2 regions of the Serratia sp. ID 25-353 genome follow, and region 1 is predicted to be linked to the other one. Evidence: predicted binding sites of a transcription regulator. Region 1 holds the regulator's gene; the other holds the start of a gene.

Region 1 (5,843 bases):
CCGTCAGGCGTTTTGCATTTGCGCTTGATTGGTTTTTTATGCATATTTTGTGATTATGTTTTCAATCTGATATTACGATAGCGCTGAAAAACTTTCAGGGTGGAGCCGAAAATGACTGAAAAATCCGCAGTGAGCCGCAGCACCTTTGACCAGGTGATCCTGCCTGTTTATGCACCCGCCCAGTTTGTGCCGGTGCGCGGCAAAGGCAGCCGGGTCTGGGATCAGCAGGGAAAAGAGTACATCGATTTTTCCGGCGGCATCGCGGTGACGGCGCTGGGACACTGCCACCCGGCGCTGGTCGAGGCGCTCAAACGCCAGGGCGAGACTTTGTGGCATACCAGCAACGTCTTCACCAATGAACCGGCGCTGCGCCTGGCAAGCAAACTGATCGACGCCACCTTTGCCGACCGGGTGTTCTTCGCCAACTCCGGCGCAGAGGCCAACGAGGCGGCGTTCAAACTGGCGCGCCATTACGCCATCACCCGCCACAGTCCGTACAAAACCAAAATCATCGCCTTCTATAACGCGTTCCACGGCCGCACGCTGTTCACCGTGTCGGTGGGCGGGCAGGCCAAATACTCCGACGGGTTCGGGCCGAAGCCGGCCGACATCGTGCACGTGCCGTTCAACGATTTGGCGGCGGTGAAGGCGGTGATGGACGATCACACCTGCGCGGTGGTGATGGAGCCGATTCAGGGTGAGGGCGGTATTACGCCGGTCGACGCCGGCTTCCTCAACGGCGTGCGCGAGCTTTGCGATCAACATCAGGCGCTGCTGGTGTTCGACGAAGTGCAAAGCGGCATGGGGCGCAGCGGCAAACTGTTCGCCTATATGCATTATGGCGTGACGCCGGACATTCTCACCACCGCCAAGGCGCTGGGCTGCGGTTTCCCGGTCAGCGCCATGCTGACAACCGAAGAAATTGCGTCGGTGATGCAGGTGGGCACCCACGGCACCACCTACGGCGGCAACCCGCTGGCCTGCGCGGTGGCGGAGGCGGCGCTGGACGTGATCAATACGCCGGAGGTGCTGAGCGGCATCGAGCAGCGTCATGCGCTGTATGTGCAGGCTTTGCAGCATATCGGTGATAAATACGGTATTTTCACCGCGATTCGCGGCATGGGGTTACTGATTGGCGCCGAGCTGACGCCGCATTATCACGGCAGAGCGCGCGACTTCCTCACCGCCGCCGCCGCGCGTGGGTTGATGATCCTCAACGCCGGGCCGAACGTGATCCGTTTCGCGCCGTCGCTGGTGGTGGAGCTGCAGGATATCGAGGCCGGCATGGCGCTGTTCGAGCTGGCGGTGCAGGATGTGATCAACGCCTGAAGCCCGCGCGGCATATAACGGGGCGCGGCATGCCGCGCCCTTATTGATCGCGCAGTTTGCGCTTGAGCCAAATGCCGTGGTGCGGGCGCTGGCGCCAGGCCAGCGACGAAATGGTGTGCATCACGCTCAGGTGCGACAAAATGCGCCGCAGGTGGCGCTCCATCTCGGTGACGGGCATGTCCGGATGCAGATCCGGCGGCTGCATGATGCCGCTGTTGCCGCTGCTCGGGCCGTCGTATTCCAACCGCTGCTGGCAGCTTTGCAGCGCGATTTCACAGGTTTGCAGATACGCTTCCGCCAGTTTCGGCGTCAGCATGTAGTGCTCGCGCGCCAGAATGGTCATGGCGTTCAGGTGTTCGACGATGAACTGGCTGTGAGTGACCCACAGCCGCATGTCCGCCAGATAGTTTGACGCGAACCCCGGCTCCTGCATCGCCTGATTGAGCGAGGTGAACAGCGCGTTGTGCGCCTGGTTAACCTGCATGCGAGTATAGGCCAACGCGGTGGCGTCCGGTTCCGGTTGCTTCAGCATCAGCCGCAGCGCGGCTTGATCGTTCTCCAGCGCCTGATGGGCATTCTTGCGCAGCAGCCCGCTTTGCCACTGCGGCCACAGCCAAATGGTGCCGCCGAACGCCAGCACGCAGCCGATCAGCGTATCGATCAGGCGCGGCACCAGAAAATGCGAGCCGTTCAGCGCCAGCAGCTGCAGGGTGTAAACCGCCGTGACCGTAAAGCCAATCACCGACAGCCCGTAGTTCTTGCGCGAAACCAGGTAGGCCAGCAGCGTGATCACCAACATGATGCTCAGCGTTTCGCCTTCCGGCAACTGCAGCTGCAGCAGCCCGGCCGCCAGCAATAGCCCGGCAATCGTGCCCAGCGCACGGTGCTGAATGCGCACCCGGGTGGCGTTATACCCGTTTTGGCTTACCAGCATGATGGTGAGCAGGATCCAGTAAGGCTTCGGCAGGTTGAACACCGCGCCCAGACTGCTGCCGATCGCCAGCGTCACGCCCAGCCGTGCGGCGTTGCGCAGGGCGGTGGATTTGAACGACAGGTAGCTGGCCAGCGCCGGCCAAAACGGCAGGCGGTGTTGGCCGGGCATCAGATCGCGGCGGTACAACGGATGCTGGGTACGCAGCAGGCGGGCGATGCGGCTGAAGTGGTAATAACAAAACTGGCCGACCGGGTTATCGGGATGCTGCGCCGCCATTTTTTCCAGCGCCGCCAGCTCGTGGGTCATGGAGAAGCGCTTCGAATGTTGATGGTAGAGAATATCGTGCGCCACCACGCGCAGCCGGCCGGCGATCACCTGAGCATTGCGGCGAATGATCGCTTCGGCCTGGCTCTGCTCCACCAGCTTTTGCACCTCTTCCGGCAGATGCAGGCTGACGGTGATGTGCTCCTGCAGATCCATCGCCACCTGAAAGGCGCGCTGCAGGCGCTTTTGCTCGAGGTTGTTGGCGTGCGGCAGGAAATTAAGCTGTTGGTACAAAAGGCTGATCAGATCCATCACCTTTTGCTGGCGCACCAGCAGCGGCGGCAGCGCGGTTTGCGGATCAATATGCTGGGTCAGCAGCGAGTATTTGGCTTCGAAATAGTCCGCCAGTTCCAGGTAGAGCTGGCTGAGCGTCTCGCGCATCGGCTGCTCTTTCCACAGCTTGAACCAGAACCAAGTGAATAAGCCGTACCAGGCGGTGCCGATGGCGTACAGCAGCGGCGCCTGCCAGAGAGGCACCGTACCGGCCGTGCTGAGGGCGAAGATGGCGGCCACCAGCGCCGCCGGCAACAGCCGGGCGTGCAGCGGGCTGATTTCACCGGTGACGCCGAGCAGCAGTGCCAGGCCCAGCATCAGCGCCGGCAGCGGCACGTGCCACAACATGGCCTGTTGCAGCAGCACGCTGCTGAAGGCGAACAGCGAACCGCCGACGATCAGACGTTTAAAGAAGCGCTTATGCGGTGTGTCCAGACCGGCGATATTGCAGCAGGCGGGCACCAGAGAGAACATCAGGCCGAGCTGTAGCTGGCCTATCAGCAGGCCGAACAGCACCGGCAGGCACAACACCAGCGTTTGTCGCAGTGCGTAGTTGATTTCCGGGTGGTAGATCAGGCGGCGCCACATGGCAGAAAGCAGACAAAAAAACGGCGCAGATTGCGCCGTTTCTTCAGGGATTAACGGGTGCCGTAGACGACAATGGTTTTGCCGTGGGCGGAAATCAGGTTTTGATCTTCCAGCATTTTCAGAATACGGCCAACGGTTTCACGCGAGCAGCCGACGATCTGGCCGATCTCCTGACGGGTGATCTTGATCTGCATGCCGTCCGGGTGAGTCATGGCGTCGGGTTGCTTCGCCAGATTCAGCAGGGTTTGCGCGATGCGGCCGGTCACGTCCAGGAAGGCGAGGTTGCCCACTTTTTCGGAAGTGACCTGCAGGCGGCTTGCCATTTGGGCGGACAGACGCATCAGGATGTCCGGGTTCACCTGGATCAGCTGACGGAATTTCTTGTAGGAAATTTCGGCCACTTCACAGGCGGTTTTCGCGCGAACCCAGGCGCTGCGCTCCTGGCCTTCTTCGAACAATCCGAGCTCGCCGATGAAATCCCCCTGGTTGAGGTAGGACAGGATCATCTCTTTACCTTCTTCATCCTTGATCAGCACCGCGACGGAGCCTTTCACGATGTAGTAAAGCGTTTCGGCCTTTTCACCTTGGTGAATCAGCGTACTCTTCGATGGATATTTGTGGATATGGCAATGAGACAGGAACCATTCGAGAGTAGGGTCTGTTTGCGGTTTGCCGAGAACCATTCGCTGTTATCCTCTGTTGTTATCGCTGCCTTGTGTCACAGGGGTCAGAGTTCCCTGTAAAACCCGCCTGTAGCCGCAGTCATGAGCGAGGGCTACCGGCAAGTTTTGAGGCGTGTCATAAAAATACGCTGTCGCTCTAGCATATTAACTTGCCGTAAGCGCTGCAAGCTACATTCTGTTAACATACCGGTAAAGGAGCCTTTCTCTGGGCGTTTCCCTGAAATTCAGTGTCCCGGAAAGATTTATTGCGGCTCTGTTTGTAGCACAGAGTAAGGCGGGTGTCTCGTGTTGTCTCGCTTCAGCATGATTAGCATCAGGTTACGTTGCCTGTTTCTATGCGAAAGCGTACCCTGATTTTAAGAAATTAACCGGAGTGACCAGAATGCAGGCAAGAGTTAAATGGGTGGAAGGGTTAACGTTTTTGGGTGAATCGGCCTCCGGCCACCAGGTGCTGATGGATGGCAACGCCGGCGATAAAGCGCCCAGCCCGATGGAGATGGTGCTGATGTCGGTGGGCGGCTGCAGCGCGATCGACGTGGTGTCCATCCTGCAAAAAGGGCGCAACGACGTGCGCGACTGTGAGGTGAAGCTGACCTCCGAGCGCCGTGAAGAAGCCCCGCGGTTGTTCACCCATATCAACCTGCATTTCATCGTTACCGGCCAGGACCTGACCGACAAGATCGTCGAGCGTGCGGTGAACCTGTCGGCGGAGAAATACTGCTCGGTGGCGTTGATGCTTAACAAGGCCGCCACGGTGACCCACAGTTTCGAGATCCGCCACCCGGCGTAATCGAGACGGAGCGCGGCCCGGCGCCGCGCTCAACGCGTTTATTCGATCTTCTTGCCTTCCAGCAGCCGCTGCACCAGCGGCGCCATGATCAGTTCCATCGCCAGCCCCATCTTGCCACCCGGCACCACTAACGTATTGATGTGCGAGATAAACGAGCCCTGCAGCATCGCCAGCAAATAGGGGAAGTCAATTTGATCCAGCCCGCGAAAGTGGATCACGACGAAGCTTTCGTCCAGTGAGGGAATCGCCTTGGCGGCGAACGGGTTGGAGGTGTCCACCGTCGGCACGCGCTGGAAGTTGATGTGGGTGCGCGAGAACTGCGGCGTGATGTAGTTGATGTAATCTTCCATCGAACGCACCACCGAGTCCATCACCGCTTCGCGAGAGTGACCGCGCTCGCCGGTATCGCGGATCAGTTTCTGGATCCACTCCAGGTTGACGATCGGTACCACGCCGACCAGCAGATCGACGTGGTTTGCCACGTCGTGGTGCTCGGTGACCACGCCGCCGTGCAACCCCTCGTAAAACAGCACGTCGGTCGGCGCCGGCAGCGGTTCCCACGGGGTGAAGGTACCCGGCACCTGATTGTAGGGCACCGCTTCGTCGTAGGTGTGCAGATACTTGCGCGAACGGCCGGTGCCGTTCTTGCCGTAGTCGATAAAGCTCTGCTGCAGCAGGCCGAAGTCGTTGGCCTCGGGGCCGAAATAGCTGATGTGTCTGCCCAGATCGCGCGCCTTGCGGATCGCCGCGTCCATTTCCGGCCGGGTGTAGCGGTGGAAGCTGTCACCCTCCAACTCGGCGGCGCGAATGTTGAGCTGTTGGAATATTTTGCGGAACGCCACGCTGGTGGTGGTGGTACCGGCGCCGCTGGAACCGGTCACCGCGATAACGGGATGTTTGGCAGACATGGTGGTTGTCACTC
Region 2 (5,843 bases), 2.2 Mb from region 1:
TCCTTCTTCAGGTTTCAGGCGGTGAATACGGGAAATGGGGGAGTGCGGGAGGGCCGGCGCGCAGCGGCGCCGGCCGGACGTGATTAGCCGAGCAGGCTGAACACGATAGCAGAGATGGCAATCAGACCCATCACAACCACGAACACGTTGCTGATGTGGCCGCTGTACTTGCGCATGGCAGGCACTTTACGGATGGCATACATCGGCATCAGGAACAGCAGCATGGCGATGATTGGGCCACCCAGGGTTTCGATCATGCCCAGGATGCTTGGGTTCAGGGTAGCGACGATCCAGGTAGTCACCAGCATGAAGATAGCGGTCATGCGGTTCAGCTTGGCGGTGCTGACGGTTTTGCCGCGGCTCTTCATCGACTTGGCAACCAGACCGTTGAAGCCTTCACGGGCGCCCAGGTAGTGGCCCAGGAACGATTTGGTGATGGCGACGAAGGCGATAACCGGCGCGATGTACGCGATCATCGGGTTGTTAAAGTGGTTAGCCAGGTAAGACAGAATCGAGATGTTCTGCGCCTTGGCTTCCGCCAGGTTTTCCGGCGTCAGGCTCAGCACGCAGCTGAACACGAAGAACATCACGGTCAGCACCATCATGATGTGTGCATAAGCCAGAATGCGGGAGCATTTCTTCTCGGCGTCTACGCCGTACTCTTCGCGCTTGGCGACGGCGAAGGCGGAGATGATCGGTGAGTGGTTGAAGGAGAACACCATTACCGGGATCGCCAGCCACAGGGTCATGATCAGGCCGTGGCCCATGCCGGTACCGCTGCCGGACAGCGACACGTTTTCGAAGATGGCGCCGGTCCAGTTAGGGATCAGATACACAGCCAGCAGCATCAGCACCGCGACGAACGGGAAGACCAGGATGCTCATGGTTTTCACGATGGCCTGCTCACCGAAGCGCACGATGGTCATCAGGCCGACGATCAGGATCAGCGACAGGATGGCGCGCGGCGGCGACGTCATGCCCAACTGGTGGGTGATGAAGCTGTCGACGGTGTTGGTGATCGCCACGCTGTAAACCAGCAGAATCGGGTAGATGGCGAAGAAGTACAGCAGGGTAATCAGTTTACCGGCGGTGATGCCGAAGTGCTCTTCTACCACGGCGGTGATGTCTTCACCGGGATTTTTGCCGGACAGAACGAAACGGCACAGGCCGCGGTGGGCAAAGAAGGTCATCGGGAAAGCGATGATGGCCATGATGATCAGAGGAATCAAACCGCCGATGCCGGCGTTGATTGGCAAGAACAGGACGCCAGCGCCGATGGCGGTGCCGTACAGGCCCAACATCCACATGGTATCCGTTTTACGCCAGGTACTGCTGGAGCCCGAGGCCGCAGAGGCAATTGTGCCGGTCTGTGTAGTGTCCATAAATATCTCCGAAGTGAACACGAATTTAAAATTAAAAGGCAAAACTTAAGGTTAAACCGTCAAACGTTCTATTCAGGCAACGCTTGCGGTAAGAATCAGGTGTTGCTTGCGGGGATGTTTTGGCGTCCCCCTGGTTGTTTATTGTGTTCATTACCAAGGCACAGCGCCGGGTAATTCACTAAAGACTTTTCACCGTCACGGGCGATAAAAGTCGTTACCGCTGCCGACAGGTCTTTGCCTGTCGATTTTTGTTGGCGGCAAGATAACGATTTACAGTAGAAACAACCGTGATCCTGCTCTCAAATGCGCAATATGTGCAGTTATCCGCTTTTTTATCGATTTTTCGCGCATTTGTTGCACATTTGTGTAAGATTTTGTGCTGAGAACGCTCTCATAAAAATTTCTGCGATTATGCGGTTTGTACAATAATTAGCCGGATAAAGCGCTGTGCTCAGCAGCAAGCCGAGCAATATATTTTATGCGTGGTTTTGGATCTAGCGAAAAACCCGGATTAAGCAGTTTTAGTGACGTAGATCACATTGTGTTTTTAAGTAAAATTCCATTCATTTATTTGTTTTTAAATGTTTTTTATTAAAAATCACCGCTAATAACGAAGGGAAATTACTTACGTGGTTAGCGGATAAAAATGCGTAACCATTCATCATATAAATAACAGATAGCTAACAGGTATTGGCGAGATTTGCTGCAATCGCGTAAACCGCCGTTTATTTAAACATCCCGGCCTTTGGCGAGATTTATCATATAAAAGCCATAAATAGTCGTTAATTCGCGCAGCTGACAGCGTGTTTAGCCTGTGAGAAAATAATCACTCAGGTGACCTGTTGCATTTTATTAACCTGATGTTGCGTGCGGATAAGCGAAAAACGCGAATCGATTGCGCATTATTTGTTCATTTCCGGGCGGGGAAATAAGGGGATTGCAGCGGTGCGCCGCCGGTTTCGACGGCGCAGAAGGCGGATTAATAGCGGGTAGCGATGGCGTTATCGTTGAAGAACGCCATGAAGTCGGCGTCCGGTTGGCGGTCGCTGATCACCCGATCGAACTGCGTCAGGGGGCCGATGCAGGCCGGTTTGGTTTTGCCGAACTTGCTGTGATCCGCCACCAGGATCTTTTGCTGCGCCATCGCCATGGCGCGATGCTTCATCTCCAGCTCGTCGAAGTTGAAGCAGGTGGCGCCGTGCTGCAGGCTGAGGCCGGCGGCGGAGATAAAGGCGATGTTCGGGCAGATGTGATCGAGCTCGTTGCGGCCACCGACGCTGGAAAAGATGTAGTTGTTCGGCTTGAACTCACCGCCGCACAGGACCACTTTGCAGTTCGGTTTGTCCTGCAGCGCCAGGAAGGTGTTCAGCGAATGACAGACGGCGGTGAAGGCCAGCTCGTCGGCAATGGCGTCAATGATCGCCGGGGTAGTGGTGCCGCAGTCGAAAAACACCGTGTCGTTTTCGTTGATCAACGGCGCCGCCAGCAGGCCGATGCGCCGTTTCTCCGTCACCTGCTTGGCTTTTTGATCGGAAACAAAGTAGTTGGTCACGCCGTTGCTGCGCGGATCGGTCACCACGTAACCGCCGAGCAGCACCACCGTCGCCGGTTCGGCGCTCAGATCGCGGCGAATGGTCATCTCCGAGACCCCCAGCAGCGCGGCGGCTTCTTTCAGGTGGATCTTGTCAGCGCGTTTTAACGCCTGAACTAGCCGGTTGATACGTTCTTCGCGCCGCGTTTCCATAGGTCCGTCTTCCCACAGGTGATAGAGGTAAAGGGCGTGCCGGCATTTCCGGCTAAACACAACGATGCGGGGCAATATCGGGCCGCCTTGGCCGCCCGTATTGTCCCGCATCGTTGTGTATTGGCTATGCCCGTCAGGGCATGCCGACGATCAGTAGCTGCCCGCCGCCGACTGGGCGCCGGAAACGATGGCGACGCCGGAGCTGGTGCCGATACGCGTGGCGCCGGCTTTGATCATCTTCTCGGCGGTGGCGCGATCGCGCACGGCGCCAGAAGCTTTCACGCCCATTTCGCTGCCCACGGTCTCGCGCATCAGTTTGACGTGCTCTTCCCGAGCGCCGCCGGTGCTGAAGCCGGTGGAAGTTTTCACGAAGGCCACATCGAGTTCGCGACACATTTCACAAACCTGGACGATCTGCGCATCGCTGAGCAGGCAGGTTTCCAATATTACCTTCAACGGGATCGCCGCGCAAACCTCGCGCACGGCGGCGATGTCGGCTTTCACTTCGTCCAGCAGGCCGCTTTTCAACCAGCCGACGTTGATCACCATATCGATCTCTTGCGCGCCGGCGGCGATCGCCGCTTTGGCTTCAAAGGCTTTGGCGACGGTAAGACCGGCACCCAGCGGGAAACCGATCACCGAGCAGACTTTCACGGTGCTTTCCTGCAGCAGTTGGGCCGCCAGCGGCACGTAGCCGGAGTTGACGCATACGGCATAGAAGTTGTGCTGCTGCGCTTCTTCACACAGTTTGGCGATCTGCATTTCGGTGGCGTCCATCGCCAGCAGGGTGTGGTCAACGTAGCTGGCGTAATCGATGTTTTCGATGGTCATCGCGGTTCCTTAGTGAGGTTAAGACAGTAAACGGGGTGAGTAATGTGAAAATAATAACATTGCGATACCGATAAACCTAGTGGTGTTTAAAAAATGTCGATCAGATCGTCGATATGATGCCGTTATGCATATACATTAAGGATGGTTGTTTTGTTATTTAAATAACATTTTAGGGCTCGCGGCCTGCGCGAGCGAAACGTCGAGGGAAAAAAGATGAAGATCAACATCGATCTGGCTCCTGAAGCTTTCGGGGCGCAGCGGCAGGAACTGTTCCGCAACGCGGATTTCGCGGTGAGTGCGCATCGCTGCGCAAAACGCGGGCCGATGCTGACGCTGGCGAACAGCCGTGGCGCGCTGACGGTTTTACCGTACCAGGGCCTCGCGATCTGGGATGCCGAGTTTGACGGTTACTCACTGAAGTCGGGCCGCCGCAGCGTGCGGGGCGCAGGAAAAAAGCGCGCTGACGATGCCGCGTTCTATCCCGCCTGGTCGGGTCAGGACCCGGCGCCGCCACAGATGCAGCGCGTGTGGCTGCAGCTGGTAGGCGATGAGTTGGCGTTGCACGGTGAGGGCGAGCGGTTGGGTGGCCATTGGCACATCGGCCCGGCGCTGCGTCTGGCGGCGCAGAGCGCGCAGTTCGCCATAGAGATGAAGGTCACCAACCTGGACGAGCGGCCGCAGCCGCTGCGCTATGTTTGCTGTCTCAACTACGATTGCATTCCCGACGCGGTATTCCGCCAGAATCTGCCGACACCGGCTTTGATAGGGGATGCGATCGGGCAGGAGCTGCTGTGCTCTGACGATCTGACGCGTTACGTGGATCAGGCCGAGTTTTTTATGCTGGCGCCGCAAGGCCGGCGCTATGTGACGCGCTTCGCCACCGGGCAATTCAACTATGGTCTCCGGCGCATCGCCGTTCAGGGCAACCGGCGGCTGCTGGCTTTTATCCAGCCGGCGAACTGTCGGCCGAACGCGCCGGAAGGGGAGGCGGGAGTGATGCTGGGAGCGGGAAAAACGCGGGCGTTTTGTGTGACCACCGGCGTGGTGTGAAATCACGGGGCGGTAACGCCCCGGTCATGTTGTGCGGTTACTCTTTCACCCAGCCGCGACGGATGGCGAAGGCGAACAGGAAGCGATACAGGCGCGACAGCTTGTCAGCGAGGATATCGCCGAACAGATTCCACACCAGCTGAGCGAACAGGCAGCCGACCAGGCCGAGCAGGAAACCGCCGACCATATCCAGCGGCCAGTGCACGCCGAGGTAAACGCGTGACCAGGCGATGCCGACGGCGACAATCATCAGCAGCGCACCGGACCAGACTCGGTGCCAGAACAGGAACGCCAGCGCAAAGGTAAAGATGGCGGTGCCGTGATCGCTGGGGAACGAACTGTCCGGCGCGTGCGCCAGGAAGGTATAACCCACGCCGGCGACGAACGGGCGCTCATGCGGCAGCAGCGCGCCGATAGTGGAGGCGGCAAGCATGGCGAACAGCAGCGCGATCGTGGTTTTCGCCACCACTTCGCGCTGTGAAACCAGCTGGCTTCGCGGCCCCCACAGCCACAGGCCGACGATCAGCAGCGGCACGATAATGATAAGATCGCGTGCCAAAAAGGTGGCGAAATCGATCATCCACTCGGGAGACGCCGGGGTCGCATTGATCCAGGCGAAAAGAACATGGTTTAACTGCTCCATAACCGTTACCTCATCTTGCGGCACCAATAGCCGCTAACCATCCAATAAATAGCCAACTGGCTTAACCAAACCCACCAACCTGCCCACAGGTTATGGGTAAGAAAATGTGCGCCGCGCATGATCTGACCAAAGCCCATCAACATGCCGAGCACAATACCGCCGCACCAGCACCACCAGGCCAGGCGCGGGCGCT

The links. Region 1 encodes CRP, which controls carbon source genes, mostly activating them, when cyclic AMP is high. Its sites were predicted from a motif close to ATGTGANNNNNNTCACAT; they were not measured.
Region 2: a site for CRP is predicted at 4,000-4,017, ahead of deoC (deoxyribose-phosphate aldolase). Genes of this name have one in related genera too.

The regions. Positions count from the first base shown of each region.
Region 1 is NZ_CM139236.1:4,722,235-4,728,077, reverse strand. Features, by position in the region: gene argD (bifunctional acetylornithine/succinyldiaminopimelate transaminase) at 112-1,329, shown strand; gene ACYF6X_RS22720 (YccS/YhfK family putative transporter) at 1,370-3,448, opposite strand; gene crp (cAMP-activated global transcriptional regulator CRP) at 3,499-4,131, opposite strand; gene ACYF6X_RS22710 (OsmC family protein) at 4,514-4,921, shown strand; gene ACYF6X_RS22705 (phosphoribulokinase) at 4,960-5,829, opposite strand.
Region 2 is NZ_CM139236.1:2,536,098-2,541,940, reverse strand. Features, by position in the region: gene ACYF6X_RS12295 (HAAAP family serine/threonine permease) at 84-1,382, opposite strand; gene deoR (DNA-binding transcriptional repressor DeoR) at 2,362-3,126, opposite strand; gene deoC (deoxyribose-phosphate aldolase) at 3,277-3,957, opposite strand; gene ACYF6X_RS12280 (aldose epimerase family protein) at 4,171-5,007, shown strand; gene ybjG (undecaprenyl-diphosphate phosphatase) at 5,045-5,650, opposite strand; gene ACYF6X_RS12270 (phosphatase PAP2 family protein) at 5,656-5,843, opposite strand, start outside.